Regions from separate parts of the Mesorhizobium sp. M0001 genome, predicted to be linked through region 1. Evidence: riboswitches for the same ligand, from Rfam matches in the RefSeq annotation. Region 1 holds a riboswitch; the other holds the start of a gene.
The links. Region 1 has a riboswitch for S-adenosylmethionine ahead of metX (homoserine O-acetyltransferase MetX). Riboswitches for the same ligand answer to the same signal wherever they lie in the genome.

Region 1 (4,595 bases):
CGCCCCAGCGGATCGCCCGCTGCAGCGAGGCGAGGTCCTCCGAAAAGCGCGCCAGCATTTCCAGGATGGCATCCTTGTTGTGCAGGCACACGTCGCGCCACATGGTCGGGTCGGAGGCGGCCAGACGGGTGAAGTCGCGGAAACCGGAAGCCGAATATTTGATCACTTCCGACTTGGTCACCGATTCCAGATCGTCGGCCGTGCCGACGATGTTGTAGGCAATGATGTGCGGAAGATGCGAAACGATGGCCAGCGTCATGTCATGATGCTGCGGGTCCATCGTGTCGATGTTGGAGCCGCAGCGCCGCCAGAATTCCGACAGCTTTTCCAGCGCGGCCGGATCGGTTCCCGGCAGGGGCGTGAAGATGCACCAGCGGTTTTCGAACAGCTCGGCGAAACCCGCATCCGGGCCCGATTTCTCCGTACCTGCCAGCGGGTGCCCCGGAATAAAGTGCACGCCGTCCGGCACATAGGGCTGCATTTGCGCAATGACCGAGGCCTTGGTCGAACCGACATCGGTGAGGATGGCGCCCTTTTTCAGCGCCGGCGCGATCTCTTGCGCCACCTCGCCCGACGATCCCACTGGCACCGAGACGATGATCAGGTCGGCATTGCGGACCGCTTCCCTGGCGTCGGTGGTGTAGCTCTCGCCAAGACCGAGCTCCTTCGCCCGTGCCAGCGTGGTCGGGCTGCGCGTCGCGATGGCGACATGGCGGGCCAGGCCCTCGCGGCGGATGATGCGGGCCAGCGACGAGCCAATCAGGCCGATGCCGACCAGCGCGATCTTTTCAAACATCGGTGAAGTCATTGTTTCAGCTTTTCAGGAATGTCGTGAGGGCATCGATGACGCCGCGATTGGCTTCTTCGGTGCCGACGCTCATGCGCAGCGCATTGGGAAAGCCATAGCCGGTAACGCGCCGCAATATATAGCCGCGCTGGGTGAGGTAGTCGTCCGCCGCCTCAGCCGAATGCTTCTTGTCGTCGGGAAAGTGGATGAGGACGAAATTGCCGACGCTGGGCGTCACGCGCAGCCCAAGCTTCGTCAGTTCTTCATTCAACCAGGTAAGCCAGGTCTCGTTGTGCAACGAACTGCGCTCGACATGGGCGCGGTCGCGGATGGCGGCAATGCCGGCCTCGATCGCTGTTGCGTTAACGTTGAAAGGGCCGCGAACACGGTTGATGGCATCGACGATGTGCAGTGGGCCATACATCCAGCCGATGCGCGCGCCGCCAAGGCCGAGCTTGGAGAAGGTGCGGGTCATGACCACATTCTGCGCGCTGCCCGCCAGCTCGATACCTGCCTCATAGTCATTGCGCCTGACGTACTCGGCATAGGCCGCGTCCAGCACCAGAAGCACGTTGCCCGGGAGCGCGGAATGCAGGCGGCGGACCTCCTGGAACGGCAGATAGGTGCCGGTCGGGTTGTTGGGATTGGCGAGGAAGATGATTTTGGTCCGCGGCGTCACCGCGGCCAGGATCGCGTCGACGTCGGCGCGCTCCTCGGTTTCCTTCACAGCAACCGGCTTGGCCCCCGCCGACTGAATGTAGATCTTGTAGACCATGAAGGCATGTTCGGTAAAAATCGCCTCATCGCCTGGCGCAAGATAGGTCTGCGCCAGCAGGCCAAGTATCTCGTCGGAACCGTTGGAGCAGATGATGTTTGCCGGGTTGAGGCCGTGCACCTCGGCGATCGCCTCGCGCAGCCGGCGGGCGGTGCCGTCGGGATAGACATCAAGCTTGCTGGCCACTTCGCGCGCGGCCTCGATCGCCTTCGGCGACGGGCCGAGCGGGTTCTCGTTCGACGACAATTTATGGACCTTGGCGACGCCGGCAGGTGCCGTGCTCTTGCCCGGCACATAGGCGTCGATGTCCATAATGCCCGCGCGGGGCGTCGGCCGTGCCTTGTCCGCTGTCTTGTCCATGTCGCAAACCCGTTGAGAACGCCTCCGTCCGGAGGCCGCAGCGGAAATACAAGCCGTAGCCGCGAATGTCGAGAGGCGGGCATAGCTGGCCGTTGACGCCGGGCCGCACGAGTTCTAGAAGAACGCAACAGTTCCGTGGTGATTTGGCCGGTCGGCTTGCAGCCACGTTAAACAACTCGCTAAAGGGCCGTTTGCGTGACGTAACCGGCTTTGCGATCGCATTGCCGGTTTTTTATTGCCTGACGGCGGGCAAGGAGAGTCACATGGCCGCGCTCCGCGCTACAAAAACCAACAACGAGGCCGACAACCCGTCGAGCCCGGTGTTGCGTTTTGGCCCTGACAAGCCGCTGAAGCTCGACGCCGGCACGCTTTTGTCGCCGTTCCAGATCGCCTACCAGACATATGGCGCCCTCAACGATGCCCGCACCAACGCCATCCTGGTCTGCCACGCGCTGACCGGCGACCAGCATGTCGCCAGCACCAATCCGGTGACCGGCAAGCCCGGCTGGTGGGAAGTGCTGATCGGTCCCGGCAAGATCATCGACACCAACCGCTTCTTCGTCATCTGCTCCAACGTCATCGGCGGGTGCCTCGGCTCCACCGGTCCGGCCTCGACCAATCCCGCCACCGGCAAGCCCTACGGCCTCGACCTGCCAATCATCACCATCCGCGACATGGTGCGGGCGCAATTGATGCTGGTCGACCATTTCGGCATCGAAAAGCTGTTTTGCGTGCTCGGCGGCTCGATGGGCGGCATGCAGGTGCTGGAATGGGCATCGTGCTATTCCGAGCGCGTCTTCTCGGCCCTGCCGATCGCCACAGGCGCACGCCATTCCTCGCAGAACATCGCCTTCCACGAGGTCGGCCGGCAGGCCGTCATGGCCGATCCGGACTGGCATGGCGGCAAATATTTCGAGCACGGCAAGCGCCCGGAAAAGGGGCTCGCCGTGGCGCGCATGGCCGCCCACATCACCTATCTGTCGGAAGCCGCCCTGCATCGGAAATTCGGCCGCAATCTGCAGGACCGCGAAGCGCTGACCTTCGGTTTCGACGCCGACTTCCAGATCGAAAGCTATCTGCGCCACCAGGGCATGACATTCGTCGACCGCTTCGACGCCAACTCCTACCTCTACATGACCCGTTCGATGGATTATTTCGACCTCGCCGCCGACCATGGCGGCCGGTTGGCCGATGCCTTTGCCGGGACCAAGACCCGCTTCTGCCTGGTGTCCTTCACCTCGGACTGGTTGTTCCCGACCGAGGAGAGCCGCTCGATCGTGCATGCGCTCAACGCCGCCGGCGCCTCCGTCTCCTTCGTCGAGATCGACACCGACCGCGGCCATGATGCCTTCCTGCTCGATGAACCCGAACTGTTTGCCGCCATCAAGGGCTTCATCGGCTCGGCGGCCCGCGCAAGGGGGCTCGCCTCATGAGCGTCAATGGCAGCCAGCGCGTCGACCTCGAAGTCGTGGCCAACCTGATACCGCCGCAGTCGCGGGTGCTCGATGTCGGCTCCGGCGACGGCCTGCTGCTCGAACTCCTGCAGGAGACCAAGCAGGTCGACGGCCGCGGGCTGGAGCTGTCACAGCGAGGCGTCAATGAATGCGTGGCGCGCGGCCTCTCGGTCATCCAGGGCGATGCCGACACCGACCTCGAATTCTATCCGGACAAGGGTTTTGACTTCGTCGTCCTGTCACAGACGCTGCAGGCGACCCGCAACCCGAAGCTGGTGCTCGACGAGCTGCTGCGAATCGGCAACCGCGCCATCGTCTCCTTCCCCAATTTCGGCCACTGGCGGGTGCGGCTGTCGCTGTTCGTCAAGGGCCGGATGCCGGTGACCGCGGACCTGCCCTATTCCTGGTACGACACGCCCAACATCCATTTCTGCACCATCCGCGACTTCGTCAATCTGGTCGAGGAACTCGGCGCCTCGGTCGAGAAAGCCACCGCGCTCGACGGCAACGGCCAGAAGATCGGCCTGTCGATGCCATGGTGGTTCTGGAATTTCTTCGGCCAGCAAGCGGTGTTCTTGCTGAAGCGGTAGTTTGCCCCTATTTCAGCACGTCCGTCGCCTTGTGCGGGTGCTGAACGCCATCGGCGATGATCACATCGGCGTGGGAGTTGTCGGTGCGCAAGGCCAGAATCTCGCGATAGGCTGATGAATCGTACCAGCCCCACGCATGCGCCCTGTCCGGAAACTCGATGACGATCAGGTGCCCGGGCCATTCGTTTTCGACCACGTCCATGTCGCCGCCGTGGACAAGGAAGCGGCCGCCGAACGGCTCCAATGTGGCGTCGATCCTCTGCAGATACTCGACAATCTGCGGGCCCATTGTGACTTGACGCATATGGGCGACGGCGTAGGCGGCCATGGCTGAACTCCCTGTGAGATCGAAGCCCGACGACCGGCTTCGTTGGCGCAATCTGCAGACATGATGGCCATCGGTCGATTACGTCTGGGGTAATCGGCCGGCTTACCGGCGTCCTGGCTCAACAGTTTGTGATGACATTGCCGCTGGTTTTTTGTAGCGTCGAATCGAATGCCATCCCGGGGTAAGGCTTGGACGGCGACCATCAAAACCTCCGGCCTCCAGGCATTTCGGGGCACAATCGAAGCAACATGTCCAAGGCAACCGACCTCGCTCCGCTGATCTCGGTGATCACACCGACGCA
Region 2 (4,595 bases), on a different contig from region 1:
CTCGGCTTTGCCCAGGGCAAGAGCATGCTGTGGAACAAGCCGATGCTCGATACCAATGGCGGTATCCGCGCGCTGGCCGCCGAGATCGCCGAGGATGCTGCTGCAACCAAGCTGGTCAACGGACTGGGCCTGCGCGTCAATCTCGTTGCCTCGCCTTTCGAGCAACCACTGGGGCAGCGCCGACTTGCCGACATCTGGTCGCGTCAGGCGCGCTGGGCGCGGTTGCGCCGCGTCACTTTCCCGCTGTTTTTCGCACCCGAGATCCTGACCGGCGTCGCCGTGCCGTTGGCGTTGGCGCTGGTGGCGGCAGCAAGTGCCGGCGTCAGCCTGCCGGCCACGGTGTTGGCCGTGCTGGCGGCGGCCTACATTCCCGAATGCGCGCTGGCCGCGGCCAAGGGCTGGCACCTGTCGCTGCGCATGGTCCCGGCGATGATGGTGCGCGACATGATGCTTCCCGCCATCTGGGCGCGCGGCTGGCTGAGCGGCGCCGTCGACTGGCGCGGCAACATCATGACCATCGGCACCAAGACGGCCGAACTGGAAGAGGTTTCGTCGGGAGCGTGACGCCTCGCGGCCTATCCGGCTGCCTTCAGCGCCTGCGCAACGTCCTCCAGCAGATCGTCCGTATCCTCAAGACCGACCGACAGCCTGAGCGTTCCCGGCCCGATGCCAAGCTCGGCGCGAGCTTCGTCGCTGAGGTTCTTGTGGGTGGTGGTCGCCGGATGGGTGATCAGGCTCTTGGCGTCGCCGAGATTGTTGGAGATCAGCACGATGTCGAGCGCGTTCTGCAAGGCGAAGGCCGCCTGCTTGCCGCCCTTCACGTCGAGGCAGATCAGCGTCGATCCGCCCGTCATCTGCTTCTTGACGATGTCGGCCTGCGGGTGGTCGGCGCGGCCGGGATAGATGACGCGGGCGATTTCCGGCCGTCCTGCCATGAAATCCGCGATCTTGGCCGCGCTTTCCGTCTGCTGGCGCACCCGAACCGGCAGCGTCTCCAGGCCCTTGAGCAGCGTCCAGGCGTTGAACGGCGACAGGCTCGGGCCGGTGTGGCGGAAATAGTCGTGCAAATTCTCGTCGATCCATTTCTTGTCCGACAGGATGATGCCGCCGAGACAGCGTCCCTGGCCGTCAATGTGCTTGGTCGCGGAGTAGACGACGATATGGGCGCCGAGCTGCAAGGGCTTCTGCTGCAAGGGCGTGGCAAAGACATTGTCGACGATCAGCCTGGCGCCGATCGAGGTGGCGAGCGCCGCCACCGCTGCGATGTCGACCACTTCCAGCGTCGGATTGGTCGGGCTTTCCAGGAAGAACAGTTTCGTGTTCGGCCGCACCGCCTTTTCCCAGTTGGCGATGTCGGTCCCGTCGACCAGCGTTGCCTCGATGCCGTATTTCGGCGCCAGCGTCTCCACCACCCAGCGGCAGGAGCCGAACAGCGCGCGCGCCGCAACGATATGGTCGCCGGCCTTGGCGCTGCACAGGAGCGCTGCCGTCACCGCAGCCATGCCGGACGCCGTGGCGCGCGCATCTTCGGCACCCTCCAGCGCGCACATGCGCTTTTCGAACATGTCGACGGTAGGGTTGGCATAGCGCGAATAGATGAAGCCCGGCTCCTCGCCCTTGAAACGGGCCTCGGCAGCCTGCGCCGTCTCGTAGACATAGCCTTGGGTGAGGTACATCGCTTCGGACGTCTCGCCGAACTGGGAACGCAGCGTTCCCCCGTGCACGAGTGCGGTCTGAGGTTTCCAGTTACGCTTCTTGGTGCTCATCGCTTTTGTTCCAGACACAAAAAAACCGGCCGCGAAAGTCGCAACCGGTCCATATGGCCTTGCGGCCCGACGGTCCTTTAGCGACTTGTTTAACGTGGCTGCAAGCCGACCGGCCAAATCACCACGGGATAACGACCCTTTAGACCTCACCTGCGCTTGCGTCAATTGCCGGCTTCATTAAGAGGTTTGTACCAGGCAGGTTCCGCAATAATATCCAGCGGTTTTGCGGCAAGAACCTGCCACAAAGAGACCGACCTTGGAGCGGAGCCAGCCTTTTGCGGCAGACAGGCATTCTTCCCGATCAGGACATTTCCGCGCTGTTTCAGTCCGGCGCGCTGGAGTCGCCGCGCGCGCTCGATGTCGACCAGGTGCAGCCGGCGAGCCTCGATCTGAGGCTCGGCGACAAGGCTTTTCGCGTGCGCGCCTCCTTCCTGCCGGGTCCCGATCATCTGGTGGCCGACAAGCTTCACCGGCTGAAATTGCATGAGTTCAGTCTCGCCGAGGGCGCGGTGCTGGAAACCGGCTGCGTCTACATCGTGCCGCTGCTCGAAAGCCTGGCGCTGCCCGCAAACGTGTCCGCCTCGGCCAACCCGAAGAGCTCGACAGGCCGGCTCGACATCTTCACCCGGGTGATGACCGATCGCGGCCATGAGTTCGACAAGATCGCCGCCGGCTATCACGGGCCGCTTTATCTTGAAGTCAGTCCGCGCACCTTCCCGATCGTCGTGCGCGCCGGATCGCGACTGTCGCAGATCCGCTTTCGCACCGGAAACGCGCTGTTGTCGGAGGCAGAGCTGAACGAATTGCACCGCGCCGAGATGCTGGTGGCGACCGAGCCGCCCAACATTTCCGGCGGCGGCATTGCGCTGTCGATCGATCTTGACGGCGACCAGAACGGCCTGGTCGGCTATCGCGGCAAGCATCACACCGGCTTGGTCGATGTCGACAAGCGCGCCGCCCAGGATGCCGTCGATTTCTGGGAGCCGCTCTACAAGAGCGGCGCCGGCGAACTGGTGCTCGACCCGGACGAGTTCTACATCCTGGTCAGCCGCGAAGCCGTGCACGTGCCGCCGCTCTACGCCGCCGAGATGACGCCCTTCGATCCGCTGGTTGGCGAATTCCGTGTTCACTATGCCGGCTTCTTCGATCCGGGCTTCGGCCATTCGGCCTCAGGCGGCACCGGCAGCCGGGCGGTGCTCGAAGTGCGCAGCCACGAAGTGCCGTTCATCCTCGACCACGGCCAGATCGTCGGCCGGCTGGTCTACGAACACATGCTGAAGCGGCCGCAGGCGCTTTACGGCACCGATCTCGGCTCGAATTACCAGGCGCAAGGCCTCAAGCTCTCCAAGCATTTCCGCCCCGCCGGCTGAACCTTCGATCACCGTCAGGCAAAATACTTGCCTGCGCTGCCTCACCATGCTTGGCTGCCTTTCGGTGGCCGGCAAGAGAACGGCGCGCAAGGGGAACCAAAATGCAGATTTCAAGATGGATCATATCGGCAGCGGGCGCTGCCATGCTGGTGATATCGGCCGGCTCGCTGGCTGAGGCGCAGGAGAAATTGAAGATCGGCACCGAGGGCGCCTATCCGCCCTTCAACACCATCACCGCGGACGGCAAGATCGAGGGCTTCGACATCGACATTGCCAATGCGCTGTGTGCGCAGATGAAGGTCGAGTGCGAGATCGTCACCCAGGACTGGGACGGCATCATCCCGGCGCTGCAGGCGAAAAAGTTCGACGCCATCATCGCCTCGATGAGCATCACCGAGGAGCGCAAGAAACAGGTCGCCTTCACCAACAAATACTACACGACGCCGCTGGCGCTGGTGGCGCCGAAGGACAGCGACCTCACTTCCACCGAACCGGCAGCCCTTGCCGGCAAGACGGTGGGCGCGCAGGCCTCGACCACCCAGGCCGACTATGCGCAGGACGCCTATGGCAAGGCCGGCGCCGAGGCGAAACTCTACCCCACCCAGGAAGAGGCGATCACCGACCTGCAGAACGGCCGTCTCGACGCCGTCATCTCCGACAAATTCGTGCTGATGGACTGGCTGAAGAAGGCGAGCGACGGCTGCTGCAAGCTTGTCGGTGACGTCAAGGGCACCGAGACGCAAGCCGGCATCGCTGTCCGCCTGGAGGACACGGCACTTCGCGACAAGCTCAACGCGGCGATAGACGCCATCGTCGCCGACGGCACTTACAAGAAGATCCAGGCCAAGTATTTCGATTTCGATATCTATTGAGTCCCGTCCGCCGGCGTCAGCCGCGAAATAGATACGATTTCGCGGCGCCAAGGCAGGCATGAAAATGGCCGATAAACAGCAGTTCGCGTGCGGCCAAACGTTTCCTGCCCCAAAAGCCTTCGGTCAGTTTGACCTCGTCGAGCGAAGCGTTTGAGCCGCGCTTCAACGGGAACAACTGCTTGTCGAGGCAACCGAGGACATGGGCCTTGGCGGAGTCGATGCCGCAGACCTGGCCATTGTTGTTCAGCCTGTCGCTGCGAAGCGCTGATGTCATGTGATCCGTGTTGCGCATCAGAAAGCTCACCTGGGCTTTCGAATAGCCGGTTGCTAGAAGACGGCTCGTCATCGCCAAACGGGCTTCACGATAGGACTTCGGGCTGCACTGGCCGGCGCTAAAGGCCACCGACGGTTGGGTCAGAAACAGGGCCACGCCCGTGAACACAATGACAAGCCGCATTCCGTTCATTTGCGGCTCCCAAATTGTGATGCTGCCTCAAAGCGCCTTCACCGCCACCTTAACCGGCTGCTCAATCTCCAGCGGGTTGCGCAGCGGCAGGCCGAAATCCGCGGCCTCGATCTCGAAAACG

Region 2: another riboswitch for S-adenosylmethionine. It lies ahead of NKK50_RS10565 (O-succinylhomoserine sulfhydrylase); the one in region 1 lies ahead of metX (homoserine O-acetyltransferase MetX).

Annotation. Positions count from the first base shown of each region.
Region 1 covers NZ_JAMYVS010000002.1:88,543-93,137, reverse strand. Annotated here, with positions in the region: gene NKK50_RS05440 (prephenate/arogenate dehydrogenase family protein) at 1-808, opposite strand, end outside; gene hisC (histidinol-phosphate transaminase) at 813-1,922, opposite strand; SAM riboswitch at 2,048-2,125, shown strand; gene metX (homoserine O-acetyltransferase MetX) at 2,186-3,355, shown strand; gene metW (methionine biosynthesis protein MetW) at 3,352-3,966, shown strand; gene NKK50_RS05420 (DUF1330 domain-containing protein) at 3,974-4,294, opposite strand; gene NKK50_RS05415 (glycosyltransferase family 2 protein) at 4,543-4,595, shown strand, end outside.
Region 2 covers NZ_JAMYVS010000003.1:144,028-148,622, reverse strand. Annotated here, with positions in the region: gene NKK50_RS10570 (ceramide glucosyltransferase) at 1-564, shown strand, start outside; gene NKK50_RS10565 (O-succinylhomoserine sulfhydrylase) at 576-1,766, opposite strand; SAM riboswitch at 1,824-1,901, opposite strand; gene NKK50_RS10560 (2'-deoxycytidine 5'-triphosphate deaminase) at 2,042-3,136, shown strand; gene NKK50_RS10555 (ABC transporter substrate-binding protein) at 3,238-4,008, shown strand; gene NKK50_RS10550 (hypothetical protein) at 4,025-4,474, opposite strand; gene araD1 (AraD1 family protein) at 4,502-4,595, opposite strand, start outside.